2 regions of the Arthrobacter sp. Cr_A7 genome follow, and region 2 is predicted to be linked to the other one. Evidence: riboswitches for the same ligand, from Rfam matches in the RefSeq annotation. Region 2 holds a riboswitch; the other holds the start of a gene.
The links. Region 2 has a riboswitch for glycine ahead of gcvP (aminomethyl-transferring glycine dehydrogenase). Riboswitches for the same ligand answer to the same signal wherever they lie in the genome.
Positions count from the first base shown of each region.

Region 1: it holds a riboswitch for glycine, as region 2 does, so the genes downstream of both, gcvP (aminomethyl-transferring glycine dehydrogenase) here and gcvP (aminomethyl-transferring glycine dehydrogenase) in region 2, are expected to answer to the same signal.

Region 1 is NZ_JARHXQ010000327.1:8,219-18,145, reverse strand. Features, by position in the region: gene P2Q66_RS19630 (5-oxoprolinase subunit PxpA) at 27-776, opposite strand; gene P2Q66_RS19625 (hypothetical protein) at 760-1,572, opposite strand; gene P2Q66_RS19620 (methylenetetrahydrofolate reductase) at 1,658-2,521, opposite strand; gene cycA (D-serine/D-alanine/glycine transporter) at 2,518-4,047, opposite strand; glycine riboswitch at 4,198-4,296, opposite strand; glycine riboswitch at 4,505-4,605, shown strand; gene gcvP (aminomethyl-transferring glycine dehydrogenase) at 4,784-7,636, shown strand; gene gcvT (glycine cleavage system aminomethyltransferase GcvT) at 7,710-8,858, shown strand; gene gcvH (glycine cleavage system protein GcvH) at 9,041-9,424, shown strand; gene glyA (serine hydroxymethyltransferase) at 9,421-9,927, shown strand, end outside.
Region 2 is NZ_JARHXQ010000361.1:412-10,338, reverse strand. Features, by position in the region: gene P2Q66_RS21200 (peptidoglycan bridge formation glycyltransferase FemA/FemB family protein) at 1-653, opposite strand, end outside; gene P2Q66_RS21195 (TspO/MBR family protein) at 802-1,323, shown strand; gene P2Q66_RS21190 (L-serine ammonia-lyase) at 1,372-2,742, opposite strand; gene gcvH (glycine cleavage system protein GcvH) at 2,806-3,216, opposite strand; gene gcvT (glycine cleavage system aminomethyltransferase GcvT) at 3,730-4,878, opposite strand; partial or broken gene gcvP (aminomethyl-transferring glycine dehydrogenase) at 4,887-7,763, opposite strand; glycine riboswitch at 7,948-8,045, opposite strand; gene P2Q66_RS21170 (TetR/AcrR family transcriptional regulator) at 8,138-8,674, opposite strand; gene P2Q66_RS21165 (MFS transporter) at 8,759-9,927, shown strand, end outside.

The sequences.
Region 1 (9,927 bases), on a different contig from region 2:
ACCCCGCGTTGCCTGAGGAGGGCGGCCTACGCGAACGGCTCCAGCTCTACGCCGGCCGCCTCGAGTCCTGCCCGGACGCCCGCGGCCATCTCCACGGCACCGGGGGTGTCGCCGTGGATGCACAGGGAATCCGGCCGGACCTGCACCACTGTACCGTCGACGGCCACCACTTCGCCCTTAGTTGCCAGGCGGACTGCGCGCTCAACGATCGCATCGACGTCGTGCAGGACGGCACCTTCCTGCGAGCGCGGCACCAGCGTGCCGTCGCCCCGGTAGGCACGGTCCACGAAGGCCTCGATAAACACCGGATGCCCGGCTTCCTGTGCCTGCTTCAGCAGTTCCGAGCCCGGCAGTCCCAGGATGGGCAGCCCGGGATCGTACGCGTTCACCGCTGCAACCACAGCCGAGGCCTGCCCGGCGTCATGGACCAGCCGGTTGTACAGCGCGCCGTGGGGCTTCACGTAGTCCACGGAGGCACCCACGGCGTGGGCAACGCCGTCGAGGGCGCCCAGCTGGTACAGCACGTCGCCGAACAGCTCATCGAAGCTTGTGTCCAGGGAGCGCCGGCCGAAGCCCGGCAGGTCGCGGTAGCCGACGTGCGCACCCACCGTGACGTCGAGCTCGTAGGCTGCCCGGCAGCTGTCGAGCATGGTGATGGGGTCCCCGGCGTGGAACCCGCAGGCCACGTTGGCGCTGGTCACCAGCTGGAACATCGCGGCGTCGTCTCCCATCGTCCAGGAGCCGAATGATTCGCCGAGGTCAGCGTTGAGATCCAAGTGTGTCGCCTTCCAGCGTCAGGTTGTCCGGAGCGGCAGCGGTGGGCTTAAGCTCCCCGGGAATGGTGTCCGGCATGGGGCCGAACGCTTCCTTGGCGTTGGACACCACCGCGCGGCCCATCATGAGGTTACCTGCTCCACCCACCACAGCCCCGATGCCGAACGGCAGGGCCCTGCCAAACAGTGCCGTGCCCTGGCGCTTGAGGAGGTTTTTGAGGAAAGCCTTCTGGATCCTGCTCCGGATGCTGCTGAATCCCGGCATGGGCATGGATTTGGAAAGCATGCTGCCCCAGGCCCTGGTGGCGTTGACTCCGCTGCCCGCGGCCTGGCCGCTGAGGGTTCCCAGCAGCGCCGTCCCCTCTTCGCCAAGCATGATGGCCATGACCATGGTGCTGGCCTTCTCGGGGTTGGTGAGGCGGATGCCGTGCAGCTCCGCCAGGGACGTCGCGTACAGGGCTGTTGCTTCCAGGAACCCCACGGTGGCGGCCGCGGACAGTCCCAGCGACGCCACCGTTCCCACCCCTGGGACGACGGCGGTAGCGCCCACCACTGCACCCCCGCCGGTGACGGCACGGAGGTAGTCGCGTTCCAGGATGTTCGCCAGCTGCGCCGCCGTGGCGCGGGGATGCTTCTTTTGCAGCCGGCGGATGTAGGCCACCACCAGTGGACGCTGGATTTCCACCGCCTTCAGGAGCATGTTGTGGACGCCCGGCTTGGGCTTGCCGTCGGCGTCGAACACCGCGTTGTGGGCGGTTTCCTGTGCGATTCGTACTGCGGGATTGCTGCTCTTGGCCATGGTCACCTTCATTCAAATCGACCTGCAGCGGTGGGCTGCCGTGCTTCTCCATCCTAAGTGGATCAACACTAAGCATGCTTAACTTCTATGACGTGGCCTGCGGGTTTCCATGGCCCAGGCTGTTGAAGGTGTACAGGTGGATGCCTGCAATCTCCGGAACATCGCGGAGCTGGTCCAGGATCGGCAGGGGCGAGTAGCTGCTGCCGCTGAGCAGACGGCGGCCGAGCGGCCCCTGCCGGGTGAGGAACTTCAGGGACGGGCCGACGCCGATCTTTGCCGCGAGCGCGATGAGCTTGGCACGGGGGACGGCGCCGGGCACCCCCGCCCAGATGGGCAGCTGGACACCTTCGCGCCGGAGGGTTTCCGCGTACCAGCTGATCCGGGGAACGGAAAAGCACATCTGGGTGGTGACGCCGGATGCCAGGTGCTGCTTTTCCAGCAGGGCGTCGAGCATCTGGAGCTCGCCGTGATGCGGGTGCCCTTCCGGGTATCCCGCCACTCCCGCCGAGATGTCCCCGCCCGACAGCTCCATGATGTCCTCCAGCAGTTGAAGGGAGTTGCTGTACGGTCCGGCAGCTTCCGAAGCATCACCGCCGATGGCGAACACCTCCGTGATCCCTGCATCCCGGCAGTCCCGCAGCGCGTTTTCCAGCTGCTGGCGACTCCCGATGCTCCGGGCAGCAAGGTGCGGGACCGCGCTGTATCCCATACCGGCCAGCAGCAGCGCGGTCTGCATGGTCCGCGCGATGCCATGGTGCGGCAGGCACGTCACGGTGATGGTGGACCCCGCTGGAACGTGGGCCCGGACGCCGGCCGTGATGCCCTCTGTCGGGATGATCTCCAGACGGGTGGGAAGGCTCCTGGCTTCCCGGGACGCCCGCGTATGCGGTTTGGTGCCTGGCCGGGTGACCCGCTCGCCTGCCGCGTCCGTCACGTCCGTGCCGATCACTTCGGCGCCTGCTCTTTCTGGGGAGTCCTGTCGTTCACTGCCCCCTTGCTGCGGCCCGCTGCAGCCTCATCGGCCCGGAGCTCGGCCTGGAAGACGGCGAAGCGGGCGAGATGTGCCGGGCGGCGCCGCAGGATGGCCCACGCGATGCCCAGCACAAGGAACCATGCGGGGGTGACCAGCAGCGCGGCTAGGGTGTCGGACTGGGTGGTGAGGGCCCAAAGGACGAAGGCGAAGAAGGCGAAGATCAGCCACACCACGGGGATGCCGCCGGGCATTTTGAACGCGGACGCCGCGTGCAGGTGCGGGCGGCGGCGCCGGAAGGCGAGGTAGCTGGCAAGGATGATGGACCAGACGAAGATGAAGCAGACGGCGGACACGGTGGTGACCATCTCGAAGGCCTTGCCCACGTCCTGGCCGGCATACATCAGGACGACGCCGGAGAGCAGCAGCACGCAGGACAGGAACAGCGCGTTGCTGGGTACTTTCCTCGTGGAGAGGCGGCTGAAGATGCCGGGAGCGTCGCCTTCCTGTGCCAGGCCAAAGACCATCCGGGACGTGGAGTAGATGCCCGAGTTGGCGGAGGACATGGCGGAGCTCAGGACCACCAGGTTGACGATGGTTGCCGCGGCTCCAAGCCCGGCCAGGGAGAACATTCCGATGAAGGGGCTGTGGCCGGCCGCGAACTGGGTCCAGGGGGTGACGGACATCAGGATGATCAGGGCGCCGACGTAGAAGAGCAGCACGCGGATGGGGATGGCGTTAATGGCCTTGGGCAGGTTCCGTTCAGGATTCTTGGCCTCGGCGGCCGTTGTGCCAACAAGCTCGATGCCGACGAAGGCGAAAACGGCGATCTGGAAACCGGCCACGAAACCCATGAATTCGTTGGGGAAGAAACCGCCGTGGCTCCACAGGTTGCTGAACCCGGCGGCTCCTGCGTCGCTTTGGAACCCGGTGAAGATCATGAACAGGCCCACGATGATCAGCGCTGCGATGGCGATGATCTTGATGAGGGCGAACCAGAATTCCGTCTCACCGAACGCCTTCACGGTGGCGAGGTTGAGCAGCAGGAGAATGGCGACTGTGGCCAGCCCGGGGATCCACAGCGGCAGCGAGGGCCAGAGTTCCCGGGAGTACCCGGCGATGGCGATGACGTCGGCGATGCCGGTGATCACCCAACAGAACCAGTAGGTCCATCCCGTGAAGAACCCGGCCCAGGGCCCCAGGAGGTCGGCCGCGAAATCGCTGAAGGACTTGTAGTTCAGGTTGCTCAGCAGCAGTTCGCCCATGGCCCGCATCACGAAGAAGAGCATGAACCCGATGATCATGTACACGAAGATCACGGACGGGCCGGCCGCGGAGATTGTTTTGCCGGAGCCCATGAAGAGGCCCGTGCCAATGGCTCCGCCGATGGCGATGAGCTGGATGTGCCGGTTGCTGAGCTGCCGCTCCAGGTGCGGCGGTTCGCTGTGTTGGGCTTTGCCTGGGTGTGGTTGGCCGCTGGGGGACGTCGGGGGATGAATCGTCATGAGGAACTCCATCGTTCAAGCAGCACCGTCAAGTGCCACAAAGATTCGGTTCCTCCCCGCTCTGTACAGGACCTGAGAGTTTCCGCAGCCATAAAGGCGTGCTTGCACCGTCGGTGAGCCAGGACCTGCCTGGCTGCTTTCCAGAGTTGCCTTTCCGCGGCGGTACGGGGGCCTGAGAGTTTCCTGGGGAGGGTTTGCTCCTACGGCGCCTGCTGAATGTACCGGGCAGGACTCTCCCGCCGCAGGTCAAAGGCATTAAGTTAGAAGTCATGATCAGTTGCGAAGCAGCGCCGATCACGGGTTCAGTGTGGTTCCGGTCACGAATGATTGTCAAACCCCCGCCCGCAACAACGTCGCGAACCGGCTGCTCCCGGCCGTCATGACTGGACGGATTTGCTTTCGAAGCCCTTCAGCCTGTACCTTGTGAGCCGAATCACCCATATTTGAATAAGCCTTTCGAGCTGTGACGGGAGAGTCCTCCCGGAGCAACACCGGGCAGGCGCCGTAGGAGCAAATCCTCCCCAGGAATCTCTCAGGCCCATGTACCGTCACGGCGAGGCGACTCTGGAAAGCAGCCCGGCCACATCCCTTTGACGAGGGGTCCCGGACTCACCGACGGTGCAAGGCGGGCCCTGCCACAAACAGGCTCCACCGGAATCTCTCAGGTCCAATACAGAGCGGGGAGGAACCCAAACCATGCCGTGCCACCAGTGGCCGGCCAGACCTGGAGTTCCTCATGACGATTCAATCCCTTCCATCGACTTTTGCCGACCGGCACATCGGCGCGCGCCGCCAGGCCGACGTCGACGCGATGCTCAAAGCCGTGGGCTACGACAGCGTGGACGGTCTCGTGGACGTTGCCGTCCCTGCCTCGATCCGCCAGGACAAGGCCCTCCGGCTGGCGGCCGCCATGAGCGAGGTTGAGGTCCTGGCCGAGCTGCGCCGGATCGCCGCCAAAAACAAGACCGCGGTCCAGATGATCGGCCAGGGCTACTACGACACCATCACCCCGGCCGTCATCCGCCGCAACGTCCTGGAAGCGCCGGCCTGGTACACGGCCTACACCCCCTACCAGCCTGAAATTTCCCAGGGCCGGCTTGAGGCGCTGCTGAACTTCCAGACCATGGTCCAGGACCTGACCGCGCTTCCGGTCGCGAACGCGTCGCTGTTGGACGAAGCCACCGCCGTGGCAGAGGCCGTGCTGCTGATGCGCCGGGCCAACAAGAATAAGGACGCCAAGGACGGCAAGACGGTCCTGGATGCCGATTGCCTTCCCCAGACCATTGCCATCGTCCAGGGCCGCGCCGAGGCGCTTGGCTTCGAAGTTGAAATTGCCGACCTGTCCAACGGACTGCCCGACGGCGCCATCAACGGCATCGTGCTGCAGCAGCCCGGCGTCTCGGGCCGGGTGTGGGACCAGTCGGCGGTCATCGCTGAAGCCAAGGAACGCGGCGCCCTCGTCACCGTCGCTGCCGACCTCCTCGCCCTCACCCTGATCACCCCTCCAGGCGAGCAGGGCGCCGATATCGCCGTCGGCTCTACCCAGCGCTTTGGCGTTCCGCTGTTTTTCGGCGGCCCGCACGCGGCCTACATGGCCGTCCGGACCGGCATGGAACGCACCCTGCCGGGCCGCATCGTCGGCGTGTCCAAGGATAATGCAGGCGCCCCCGCCTACCGTCTCGCGCTGCAGACCCGCGAGCAGCACATCCGCCGGGAAAAGGCGACCTCGAACATCTGCACCGCCCAGGCGCTGCTCGCCATCGTGTCCTCCTTCTACGCCGTTTACCACGGCCCGGACGGGTTGAAGGCCATCGCCGAGAGGGTCCACAACAACACCCGGGTGCTCGCCACCGCCCTCGCCAAGGTGGGCCGGGAGCTCGTCAGCGACTCCTTCTTCGACACCCTTACCGTCCGTGTCCCCGGCAAGGCCCGCAAGGCCATCACCGCGGCTGAGGCCCGGGGCATCAACCTGCGCTTCGTCGACGAAGACACCGTGGGTGTTTCCATCGATGAGACGACGACGGCGGCAACACTTTCCGCTGTTGCCGTCGCCTTTGGCGCCGGTCCGATCGGGGACGCACAGGGCTACGAGCTGCCCGAAACGGTGCTCCGCACCTCGGGCTACCTGCAGCACCCGGTGTTCAACACCCACCGCTCCGAGACCCAGCTGCTGCGGTACATCCGCCGCCTCTCGGACCGCGACCTGGCGCTGGACCGCACCATGATCCCGCTGGGTTCGTGCACCATGAAGCTGAACGCCACCGTGGAGATGGAAGCCATCTCCTGGCCCGAATTCGCCTCAATCCACCCGTTCGCCCCCGACTCGCAAACTGAGGGCTGGCGCGAACTGATTGAAGGCCTGGAAGCCGACCTCACCGAGATCACCGGCTACGACCAGGTGTCCATCCAGCCCAACGCCGGTTCCCAGGGTGAACTTGCAGGGCTGCTGGCGATCCGCGGCTACCACCTGTCCCGCGGCGACGACCAGCGCAACGTCTGCCTGATCCCGGCCTCCGCCCACGGCACCAATGCTGCCTCCGCGGTCCTGGCCGGCATGAAGGTTGTTGTCGTGGCCACCGCCGCCGACGGAACCATCGACCACGCGGACCTGACCGCGAAGATCGAGGCCAACAAGGACGTCCTGTCCTGCATCATGATCACCTACCCCTCCACCCACGGTGTGTACGACGCCGACGTCCGCGAGGTCTGCGACGCCATCCACGCCGCGGGCGGGCAGGTCTACGTCGACGGGGCAAACCTCAACGCCCTGGTCGGTTTGGCTCAACCCGGCAAGTTCGGCGGCGACGTGTCCCACCTGAACCTGCACAAGACTTTCTGCATCCCGCACGGCGGCGGCGGCCCCGGCGTCGGACCCGTAGCTGCCAAGGCACACCTGGCACCCTTTATGCCGGGCGACGCCAACAAAGCCGCGCATGAGGAGGGCCACGGCGTGGCCATCAGCGCGTCACGATACGGCTCCGCCGGTGTCCTGCCGATTTCGTGGGCCTACGTGAAGCTGATGGGCGGCGAGGGCCTGACCGAGGCCACGAAGTCCGCACTCCTGGCGGCCAACTACGTCGCTTCCCGGCTGAACGAGTTTTTCCCTGTGCTGTACACGGGTGAGGGCGGGCTGGTGGCGCACGAGTGCATCCTCGACCTGCGCGAACTGACCGCGAAGACGGGTGTCACCGCCGAGGACGTGGCCAAGCGCCTCATCGACTTCGGATTCCACGCCCCCACCCTCGCCTTCCCGGTGGCCGGGACGCTGATGGTGGAGCCCACCGAGTCCGAGGACCTCGCCGAGATCGACCGCTTCATCGACGCGATGATCACCATCCGCGCCGAAATCGACCAGGTGGCCGCCGGGGACTTCTCCCTGGAAAACTCGCCGCTGCGCAACGCACCCCACACGGCAGCCGCCGTCGTCAGCTCTGACTGGGACCGCGCCTACCCGCGCGAGCAGGCCGCCTTCCCTGTCTCTGCACTGCGGCAGGACAAGTACTTCCCGCCCGTCGGCCGGATCGACGGCGCAGCCGGGGACCGCAACCTCATCTGCTCCTGCCCGCCGCTCGAAGACTTCGAAAACTAATTCGCCCGTTGGTTGAGCCTGTCGAAACCTGGATCTCGACAGGCTCGACCACCGGCAACAGTAAGGATTCCTGATGACCGAGAAATACACTGCCCTGTTCGAGCAGCACAAGAAAGCCGGCGCCTCCTTTACGGACTTCGGTGGCTGGCAGATGCCGCTCAAGTACGCATCAGAGCTGGCGGAACACCACGCGGTCCGCAATGCTGCCGGGTTGTTCGACCTGTCCCACATGGGTGAAGTCTGGGTGACCGGTCCCGACGCCGCAGCGTTCCTGGACTACGCCCTGGCCGGAAAACTCTCCGCGGTTGCCGTCGGCAAGGCGAAGTACTCACTGATCTGCGACGCTGACGGCGGCATCATTGACGACCTCATCTCCTACCGCCGCCCTTCCCCGAAGGAAGGCGTGGACCAGTACCTGGTGGTTCCCAACGCGGGCAATGCCGCCGTCGTGGCCAGGGCGCTCCTGGAGCGGGCGGCGGACTTCGATGTCGCCGTCGATGACGCCTCTGCCGAGACTTCGCTGATCGCCATCCAGGGACCGGCGGCCGAAGAAATCCTGCTGAAGCTCGTCCCGGCGCACCAGCACCCGCTGGTCACGGAACTCAAGTACTACGCCGCCGTTGAGGTGGGCATCACCGTCAGCGGTGCGGTCCAGGATCTCCTTGTGGCCCGCACCGGGTACACCGGCGAGGACGGCTTCGAGATCTACATTGGCAACCTGGACGCGGCCGGGCTCTGGGACGCGCTGCTGGAAGCAGGTGAAGGCTCCGGCCTGATCCCCGCCGGCCTCGCCGCCCGCGACTCGCTCCGCCTTGAAGCCGGCATGCCGCTGTACGGGAACGAGTTGTCCCGCCACGTGAACGCCTACTCCGCGGGCCTCGGCCCCGTTGTGTCGCTCACCAAGGAGAGCGACTTCGTGGGCAAGGAGGCGCTGGCTTCAATCAAGGCTGCCGGATTCGGATCAACGGTCGGCCAAAAGCTGGTGGGCCTCAAGGGAACCGGCCGCCGCGCCGCCCGGGCCCACTACCCCGTCCTCAAGGACGGCACCCTGGTAGGGGAGGTCACCTCCGGCCAGCCCAGCCCGACGCTCGGCTACCCCGTGGCCATGGCCTACGTCGACGTCGAATTCGCCACCCCCGGCACCGTCCTGGACATCGACCTCCGCGGCAAGCCAGAGAAGTTCGAAGTAGTTGAACTCCCGTTCTACAAGCGCACGAAGTGACTCCCCTCGCGGCCGGGTACGTGCCGGCAGACCGGACTTTTCACGCGTGCTGCTCCTTCGTCGCTTTGACGCACGCTTTCGAAAAGCCCGGCTCCGCCGGCCCTCCGACGCTCTCTCACCTTTCGCAGGTTTGAACCAAACGCTCTCTCACTTTTCACACTCCAAGAACTAAGGAATTACACATGAGCAAAGTTGTTGCTGAACTTAAGTACTCCGCCGAGCACGAATGGGTTGCTGGTGACGGGTCCGGGCCCACGGGGGTCGGGATTTCCGCTGTTGCCGCCGACGCCCTGGGTGACATTGTGTACGTGGACCTGCCCGAGGTGGGCTCCACGGTTACTGCCGGCGAAACCTGCGGCGAGGTGGAATCCACCAAGTCCGTGTCCGACCTGTACGCCCCGGTCACCGGCGAGGTCGTCGAGATCAACGACGGCGTCGTCTCGGACCCCGCCCTCATCAACACCGACCCTTATGGCGCCGGCTGGCTCTTCAAGGTGGCGGTCACTGAAGAAGGCCCGCTCATGTCCGCAGAAGAGTACGCCGCAGCCAACGGCGGCGAGCTGTGAGCGGCGCCGCTGCCGCAACGGCAGCCTTCGAGCAGGTCATCTCCCCGTCCCTGGACGCTGACCTGTCCGAGCTGGACCCTGAGATCGCAGCAAAGATCGACGACGAACTGGGCCGCCAGCGCGACGGCCTGGAAATGATCGCGTCCGAGAACCACACGGCCGTTGCTGTCATGCAGGCGCAGGGCTCGGTGCTGACAAACAAGTATGCCGAGGGGTATCCCGCCAAGCGCTACTACGGCGGCTGCGAGCACGTGGACGTGATCGAGCAGTTGGCGATCGACCGCGTCAAGGCCCTTTTCGGCGCCGAGTACGCGAACGTCCAGCCGCACTCCGGCGCCCAGGCGAACGCATCCGTCATGCACGCGCTGATCAAGCCGGGTGACACCATCATGGGCCTGAACCTGGCCCACGGCGGGCACCTCACCCACGGCATGAAGATCAACTTCTCCGGCAAGCTCTACAATGTGGTTCCGTACCAGGTCCGCGAAGACACCCACACCATT
Region 2 (9,927 bases):
ACAGTGTCCGCCATCAGGTCGTAGAGTGCCCGGTACGTTTCAGGGCCATGTTCCTTGCGGACCACCTCGCAGCCTTCCCGTTCCGCACGCCGGATGGCGTTGCGGGCGCGGGAGGAGATGGCCTTGAAGACGGCTTCTTCAGGCTGGGAGATGTCCAGCAGTGCGGTGGAATCGTTGGACTGGATGTTGGGTGCCTTGACCAGTCCGGCGGCGGCAATCTGTGCCTGGGCATCGCCGGAGTCAATGATGTCCGGTTCCACCTTGATGGTGAAGACGTTCAGTTTGCGGCTGCGGGCAAACGCGGCACAGGCGTCGAGGGCTGCTTTCAGGTCGTCCGCCGCCGCGAGGTCGGGGCCCTTGATGAGGTACCACAGCCGGCCGAGCACGGGGAACTTCTTTTCCAGCACCAGGTTGTAACTGGCGGTTCCCGGGCTTTCAAGCACAAGGAACCGGACTTTCCAGCCGCTGCCGTTCTTCACCGACGCGTAGGCCGCCGACTGCAGCATATTGCCGCCGTTCGGATTGGCCGTGACGTGCTTGTCCCAGTTTTCAATTTCCTCGGCTGTGGCAAAACGTGCGGTGAATTCTCGCAAGGGGGCCGTGTCCAATCGGGTTGATGCGCGGTTTCGGTACTCGTAGCTGCGTGCGGACATGCAGCCTCAAGTCTAAAGCCTGCGGCGGTCCCGGCTTTCCGCCGCAAGCGGATGTGCAGCCTGCGGGATGTTTCCGTAGGGCCCACGCCTTGACTCGGGCAGGGGCGTTCGCAAGGGTGGGAGGATGCAGCCAAACCGGGAACAATTGATGCCGCTGCCTGAAGGAAGCGCCCGGACATACAGCGCCGGAGTCCAGGCGGCAGCCCTGGCCGGCTTCCTGGCGGCATCCTTCCTGGTTGCCGCCCTGGGTGGACTGGCCACCGTCAACAACGTGGACGGCTGGTATGCCACAGCGGACAAAGCGCCCTGGTCGCCGCCCAACGGCGTCTTTGGACCGGTGTGGACCGTGCTGTACACGGCAATGGCGGTTGCTGCGTGGCTGGTGTGGCGGAAACGCACCGGCAGGACAAAGGCCGCGCTGACTGTTTATGGCATCCAGCTGGGCCTCAACCTTGCCTGGACTCCGGTCTTCTTCGGCCTGTATCCCACGCTTGGCCCCGCAGCACTGTGGCTGGCGCTGGCCATCATCCTGGCCCTGATCGCCGCCGTCACCCTCACCGTCCTGCAGTTCGGCCCCATCAGCAGGACGGCCGGCCTGCTCCTGCTGCCGTACGTGGCGTGGCTGGTGTTCGCCACCACGCTGAACTGGTGGGCCGCCGCGCACAATTAAGCCGCGCACAATCAAGGTTCCGTCCACAACGGACAGCGGCCCCTGGGATCAGCATTCGACGACGTTGACGGCGAGGCCGCCCATGGCGGTTTCCTTGTATTTGGAGGACATGTCCTTGCCGGTTTCGCGCATGGTGATGATGACCTCGTCGAGGGAGACGCGGTGGGTGCCGTCGCCCCAGAGCGCCATTTTCGCGGCGTTGATCGCTTTCGCGGCGGCGATCGCGTTCCGTTCGATGCACGGGACCTGGACCAGCCCGCCGATCGGGTCACAGGTCAGGCCCAGGTTGTGTTCCATCGCGATTTCCGCGGCGTTTTCCACCTGCGCCGGGGACCCGCCCATCACCTCGGCCAGGCCCGCGGCCGCCATCGACGACGCCGACCCCACCTCGCCCTGGCAGCCCACCTCCGCCCCGGAAATGGATGCCTGTTCCTTGTAGAGCACCCCGACGGCACCGGCCGCCAGCAGGAACTTCACCACGACGTCGTCGCGGTCCTGCTGACCGGCCTGGTCCATGCCCGGGGCGAAATGCAGCGCGTAGAACAGCACCGCCGGGATGATCCCGGCCGCGCCGTTGGTCGGCGCGGTCACCACCCGCCCGCCCGAGGCGTTCTCCTCGTTCACGGCCAGGGCGATCAGGTTCACCCACTCCTGCCAGTACTTCGGGTCATGGAAGTCCTGGTCCTGCCCGTCACTGTCCGGGGTGTCAGGTTCCAGCCGAGAGCTTTCCTTCTTCAGCCGCTCGTACCAGTCCGGGGCCCGGCGTCGGACCTTCAGCCCGCCCGGCAGCACCCCCTCACGCTTCAACGACGTCGCCACGCAGTCCTCCATCACGGACCAGATATGCAGCAGCCCGGCGCGGATCTCCTCCTCCGTACGGGAGGCCTTCTCGTTGACCAGCATGACATCGCTGATGCCCAACCCGGTTTCACGGCAGTGCTCCAGGAGCTCGGCCGCGGTGCGGAACGGCAGCGGCAGTTCCTTCTTCGACTCCTCCAGCTCCTGCTGCGCCGCGTCGGCACCGGTCACGGTGAACGTCATCCCGTTGGTATGCCGCGGCAGGACAGTCAACGGCCGCAGCACCATGTCCTTCACCCCGTACGGCAACGCCACCGCCCCGGCCAACTGCAGCACACCGGTCTCCGCTATCCCAGCCAGCCGGACCTCCACCTCATCAGGCAGGATCAACTCCGGATGGAACCCCTCCAACCCCAACAAAATCGCGGTCATCGTCCCATGCCCGTGCCCGGTCGCAGCCAAAGACCCATACAAGTCCACCCGCAACCCCGCCACCTCCGCCAGCACCCCGGAAGCCTTCAACTCCTCCGCAAAAACAGCAGCAGCCCGCATCGGACCGACGGTGTGCGAGCTTGATGGTCCGATTCCAATGGAAAAAAGGTCAAAAACACCAACAGCCATGACGGAAATCCTTACTAAAACACTGCGATCGAGGAGGTAGCTGACTGTTCTTCCGGTTCAACGCTACGCGCTTGCAACCCCTTCGGCGCCGTCCAGGTCGCCGCCGTTTTTCGACGCGTATTCCTGCGCGGACAGCAGCGGCCCCTCGGACTCCGCTGCCACTTTGAAGAGCCAGCCTGCGCCGTAGGGATCGTTGTTGATCAGCGCAGGATCGTCCACGACGGCCGGGTTGGTCTCCACCACTTCGCCGGTCACCGGGGCGTACAGATCAGAGACGGACTTCGTGGATTCCACCTCGCCGCAGGTCTCCCCCGCGGTCACCGTGGAACCAACCTCGGGCAGGTCCACGTACACAATGTCGCCGAGGGCATCCGTCGCGACGGCGGAAATCCCCACAGCCACAAGGTTCCCACCCTCCCGGGCCACCCACTCATGCTCGTCGGAATACTGAATTTCAGCGGCTACTTTGGGCATATCTTTTCCTTACGTAATTTTTCTGGCGAAACTCTGTGGCTGGGTTGGGTGGAGTGGCCCCGGCATCCTCTGCATGCTGCTCCTTCGTCGCTTTGACGCATGCTGCCGGATACCGCGGCCCCTCCCACATCAGGTCACCTTTGAGAGCGCAACAGTTTCAAAGCAACAACACCCTGCCCAACCGCACATCTTCAATCCGTGTCGAGGCGGGTGGTCCGGAAGAACGAATGAACCAACGGCAGGCGGGACTTCCTAAAAAATGGGGCATCAGGAACTCGGAAGCGCCTGCGAAGGTGACCTGCGCGGGCCCATCCCCAGAACTTAGCGGTTCAAGCAGCGCTAAAAGGACGCATGCAAAGCCCAAGGTGACGTGCAAAGCCCCCTTGGGCCCGGTATCCGGAGACGTGCGTCTAAGGGAGCGTCACGTCCGCTCAGCGGGCGTCTTCGCGACCGAGCACGCGGAGGATGCCGGGCCCAACGGGCACAAGGCAACCCTGGGGTTGTCAGACCGGGCTACTTTTGGCGCTTGTAGAACGGCAGTTCGACGACTTCGAAGGGCTCTGCCTTGCCGCGGAGGTCGATGTCGAGGGCGGTGCCGGGTGCGGTGTGTTCGACGTCGACGTAGGCCATGGCGACGGGGTAGCCGAGGGTGGGTGAGGGCTGGCCGGAGGTCACCTCGCCGACGGTGACACCGTCTTTGAGGACCGGGTAGTGGGCGCGGCCGGCGCGGCGGCCCAGGCCCTTGAGTCCTACCAGGCGGCGGCCGGAGGTGGTGCCGGCGCCGGCTTCCTTCTTGGCTGCCAGGGCCGCCTTGCCCACGAAGTCGCCTTCCTTGGAGAGTGCGACGACGGGACCCAGGCCGGCGGCGAACGGGTCACCCTGCAGGGACAGTTCGTTGCCGTACAGCGGCATCCCGGCTTCAAGGCGCAGGGAGTCCCGGCATGCCAGCCCGGCGGGCGTGAGCTCGCCGTCGTCGGCGATGGCGATGAGTGCCTGCCAGAGGGCGGCCGCGGCGTCGTTGGCCACGAAGATCTCGAACCCGTCCTCGCCGGTGTACCCGGTGCGGGCCAGCAGGAGTTCCTGCCCTGTGCCGGCCACCAGGAACGGCACCTCGACGGCGGCGTAGTACTTCAGCTCCGTGACGGCGCTGTGGTTCGCGGCGGGCACCAGCCGGAGCAGCAGCTCCTGTGCTTTCGGGCCCTGGACTGCGATCAAAGATGTCGCTGCGGACGCATCGCGGACATCGACATCAAACTCTGCTGCCCGCTCTGCCAGCGCCGCGGCCACCACTGCTGCGTTGCCGGCGTTGGGGACCACCAGGAACACGTCGGTGCCGTCCGGTGCTGCCGGGCGCCGGTAGGTGATGAGGTCGTCGATGATGCCGCCATCCTCGTTGCAGATCAGCGAGTACTTGGCCTTGCCCACCGGCATGGCGGAGATCCTGCCCACCAGGGCATAGTCCAGGAACGCGGCCGCATCGGGGCCGGTCACCCAGACCTCACCCATGTGGGACAGGTCGAACAGCCCCGCGCCCTTGCGGACGGCGTGGTGTTCAGCCAGTTCTGAGCTGTATTTAAGCGGCATCTGCCAGCCGCCGAAGTCCGTGAAGGATGCACCCAGTTTTTTGTGCTCGTCGTAGAGAGCGGTGTACTTCTCAGGCATGCTGGTCCTTAGTTCTCGAAGTCTTCAAGCGGCGGGCAGGAGCAGATGAGGTTGCGGTCCCCGGCTGCGCCGTCGATCCTGCCCACAGGCGGGAAGTACTTGTCCTGCTTGAGGTGGTGGACCGGGAAGGCGGCCTGTTCCCGCGGGTAGGCGCGGTCCCAGTCGGAAGATACGACGGCGGCTGCCGTGTGGGGTGCGCGGCGCAGCGGCGAGTCGGCCACGGTGAAGTCGCCGTTCGCCACCTGGTCGATTTCGTGCCGGATGGTGATCATGGCTTCGATGAAGCGGTCCATCTCGGCGAGGTCCTCGGACTCGGTGGGCTCCACCATCAGCGTCCCGGCCACCGGGAAGGCGAGGGTGGGGGCGTGGAAGCCGAAGTCGATGAGGCGCTTGGCCACATCCTCGGCCGTGACGCCGGTCTTCGCCGTCAGCTCGCGCAGGTCCAGGATGCACTCGTGCGCCACAAGTCCGCCTTCGCCGGTGTAGAGGACGGGGAAGTGTTCGTTGAGGCGGGAGGCGATGTAGTTGGCAGCCAGGAGCGCGGACTTCGTGGCCTCGGTCAGGCCCTCGCCGCCCATCAGCTTCACATATGCCCACGAAATCGGCAGCACGCCTGCGGAGCCGAAGCGGGACGCGGAAATCGGTACGTCGTTGCCTTCGGTCCACGACGCCGCGTCGCCCGGCATGAAGGGTGCCAGGTGTGCCTTGGCCGCGACCGGTCCGACGCCGGGGCCGCCGCCGCCGTGCGGGATGCAGAAGGTCTTGTGCAGGTTCAGGTGCGATACGTCGCCGCCGAACTTGCCGGGTTGGGCCAACCCGACCAGGGCGTTGAGGTTGGCGCCGTCGATGTAGACCTGGCCGCCGGCCGCGTGGATGGCGTCGCAGACCTCGCGGACGTCGGCGTCGTACACACCGTGCGTGGACGGGTAGGTGATCATGATCGCCGAAAGCGCGTCCCTGTGCGCGTCGATCTTGGCGTACAGGTCCGCGTGGTCGATGGTTCCGTCGGAGGCGGTGGCCACCACCACAACCTTCATGCCGGCCAGGACAGCGGAGGCAGCATTGGTGCCGTGCGCGGAGGCCGGGATCAGGCAGACATTGCGCTGATCGTCGCCACGGGACAGGTGGTAGCCGCGAATCGCCAGCAGCCCTGCAAGTTCACCCTGGGAACCGGCGTTGGGCTGGATGGACACCTGGTCATAGCCCGTGATCTCGGTCAGCTGCGCCTCGAGGTCAGCAATCAGTTCACGCCAGCCCTCGGTCTGCGAATCCGGGGCGAACGGGTGGATCGAGGCGAACTCCGGTCAGGAAATCGCTTCCATCTCCGCCGTGGCGTTCAGCTTCATGGTGCACGAACCCAGCGGGATCATGGTGCGGTCCAGCGCCAGGTCCCGGTCGGACAGCTTCCGGATGTACCGCAGCAGCTGGGTCTCGGAGCGGTGCGTGTTGAACACCGGGTGCTGCAGGTAGCCGCTGGAGCGTTCGACGGCGGGGTCCAGCGCAAAACTGCCGGTAGATCCGACCGCTTCGGCGCCGAAGACGGAAACGACATCGGCGACGACCGCCGTCGTGGTGGTTTCATCAACGGAGATGCCTACCGTGTCGGCGTCGATGCCCCGCAGGTTGATGCCCTTGGCCTCGGCGGCCGCAACGATTTCGGCAGCCCTTCCGGGCACGCGGACGGTGAGGGTGTCAAAGAAGGAGGTGTGCAGAACCTCTGCCCCGGCAGCCTTCAGGGAAGCAGCCAGCGTGCGGGCGTGGCGGTTGGCGGTCTGGGCGATCGCCTTCAGCCCCTCGGGGCCGTGGTAAACGGCGTACATCGACGCAACGATGGCCAGCAGGGCCTGCGCGGTGCAAATGTTCGACGTCGCCTTCTCGCGCCGGATGTGCTGTTCGCGGGTCTGCAGCGCAAGCCGGTAGGCGGGGACACCGGCGTCGTCCTTGGACACGCCCACCAGGCGGCCGGGCATGGAGCGCTCGAGCCCCTTCTGGACTGCCATGTACGCGGCGTGCGGGCCGCCGAAGAACAGCGGGACGCCAAAACGCTGGGCCGAGCCGACGGCGATATCGGCGCCCTGCTCCCCCGGCGGGGTGATCAGGGTCAGCGCCAGGAGGTCAGCCGCGACGGTCACGAGTGCGCCGCGTTCCTTGGCTTCACCGATAACGGCGGAGTGGTCGAAGACGCGGCCCGAAACGCCGGGCTGCTGCAGCACGATGCCGTTGATGGCACCGTCCGGCAGGCCCGCGGACAGGTCGGCAATTTCAACTTCGAAGCCGAGCGCTTCAGCGCGGCCCTTGACGATCGCGATGGTCTGCGGCAGGCAGTCCGCGTCCAGGACTGTCTTGCCATCCCTGGCGTCCTTGTTCTTGTTCGCGCGGCGCATCATGAGTACCGCTTCGGCCACGGCGGTGGCTTCATCGAGCAGGGACGCGTTGGCGATGGGCAGGCCAACGAGGTCCTGGACCATGGTCTGGAAATTCAGCAGCGCCTCAAGCCGGCCCTGCGAAATTTCAGGCTGGTACGGGGTGTAGGCCGTGTACCAGGCCGGGGATTCCAGGATGTTGCGGCGGATCACGGGCGGGGTCACCGTGTCGAAGTAGCCCTGGCCGATCATCTGCACGGCCGTCCTGTTCTTGGCTGCCAGCTTGCGCAGTTCGGCGAGCGCTTCCACCTCGCTCAGGGCCGTGGACAGTTTCAGCGGGGTTTCCTGACGGATGTCCTTGGGGACCGCCGTATCAACCAGGGCGTCCACGGTGTCGAAGCCGACGGCTTGCAACATGGCGTCGACGTCGGCCTGGCGCCGTGCGCCAATATGACGGTCAACGAAGGTGGCAGCTGAGGCCAGGGAGGCGGAGGCCGGAGATACGGTCACGAGGAACTCCATAATTCAGGTGGCGCAGGGTACGCCACATCGATTCGGGTTCCTCCCCGCTCTGTATTGGACCTGAGAGTTTCCGCGTTGCCGTGCTTGCGCATGGCCCCGCTTGCACCGTCGGTGAGCACAACAGTCCTTGGTCTCCCGTAGCCGGGATGGCACAGGCGGACTGCCTGCTGCTTTCCAGAGGTGCCTCGCCGCGGCGGTACATGGGCCTGTGAGATTCCTGGGGAGGGTTTGCTCCTACGGCGCCTGCTTGTACTTTCGGCAGAACTCTCCCGCCGCAGATCAAAGGCTATTCATTTGGATTGCTGAGAACGGCCGGTGAGGGCCTTCACAGCCTCCAATTGTCCTACGCCGCAGCCCCTGGGGCAAATGGCGGCCTACCTGCGCAGGCGCTCCAGGGCAGCAAGGAGATTGTCCACATCCGCGGCGGCTCCGCCTTCCGGCACGGGGCCGACGGCCAACATGGCATTGAAGTAGAGCCCGTCCCCCATGTAGAGCACTGCTTTGGCCAGTGCCGGGCCCACATCGGCGGCAATCTCGTCCAGCCAGCGCTGCTGGATGGCGGCGAAGCGGCGGCGCGTTTCCTCGTGCGCCACTTCTGCGAGCCGGGTCGCGGCGACGATTGCCCGGTCCAGCGGGGTGTCAGCCCAGACGGAGGACCTGATGAAGTATGCCGCGGCCCCCTCCTCCGCCTTGGCCATGGCATCGGCGTCGGCTCCGGCCAGTTCGTCCAGCCGGTCCAGCAGCACCTGGATCAGGGCTTCCTTGTTTGGAAAGTGGTAGAGCAGGCCGCCCTTGGAAACCCCGGCCTTCGCCGCGACGGCGTCAAGGGTGGCTGCACGCTCCCCCACGTCGATCAGAAGGGTTTCAAAGGCGTCAAGTACGGCGTCGCGGGCTACGGGCTTGCGGGGCATGCCTCTAATCATGCCTTCCTCCATGCATCATTCCTCAAACCCCAACGGTTCGTAACTATACCGTCCAGACGGTACAGTTATGGCATGACCATTTCCGCTGGCACCACCAGGACCTCCGCATCTGCTTCCGGCAGTCCGCTTTCCCGGGCGCTGTGGCGTGACTGGCTTGCCCTGGGACTGCTGATGTTCCCGGTGCTGCTGGTCGCGGTGGACAACACCGCGCTGACGTTTGCCCTGCCCGCCATCGCAGGCTCACTGGACCCCTCCGGAGTCCAGCTCCTGTGGATCGTGGATGCGTATCCGCTGGTCCTTGCAGGACTGCTGGTGTCCATGGGAAGCCTGGGCGACCGCATCGGCCGCAGGAAGCTGCTGATCACCGGCAGCATCGGCTTTGCCGCACTGTCCGCCGCCACCGCCTTCGCACCGAGCCCGGAGTGGCTGATCGCCGGCCGCGCATCCCTGGGATTCTTCGGCGCCATGCTGATGCCCTCCACGCTGTCCCTGATCCGCAACATCTTCCCGGAGCCCAACCGCCGCCGGCTGGCCGTCGCCATCTGGGCTGCAGGGTTCTCAGGGGGCGCCGCCCTGGGACCGATCTTCGGCGGCTGGCTGGTGGAGCAGTTCTGGTGGGGCGCGGTCTTCCTCGTCGCCGTTCCCCTCATGCTGCCCCTTCTGGCCTTCGGACCTGTGTTCATTCCGGAATCGAAGGACCCGTCGCCGGGGAAGGTGGACGTTCCCAGCATCGTGCTCTCCCTGCTGGTCATGGTTCCGGTGGTCTACGGAATCAAGGACATTGCCACCGAGGGGCCGGGACCGGCAGGCCTGGGCAGCATGGCGTTCGGGCTGGTGATGGCAGCCGTCTTTGTGCGCCGGCAGCTGACGCTGGCCAACCCGCTCCTGGACATGTCCCTGTTCCGGAACAGGGTGTTCAGCATGGCCATCGCGGCCAACGTCCTGGCCCTGTTTTCGTTCAACGGCTTTATCCTCTTCCTGGCCCAGCACCTGCAGCTCCTCGAGGGCATGTCTCCCTCCTCTGCGGGGATTGCGATGATCCCGGCACTGGTGGCCACGGTTGTGGCAGGCCTGGTGGTTGTGCCGCTCGTCCGGCGGGTGCGGCCCGGATTCGTGGTGGGAACAGGACTGGCCTTCAGCGCCGCCGGCTACAGCCTTGTCACCTTCGGCAACCACAGCGGCGGCCCGGCACTCCTGTTGGCGGCCCTCCTGATCCTTGCCCTGGGCGTGGGCACTGCCGA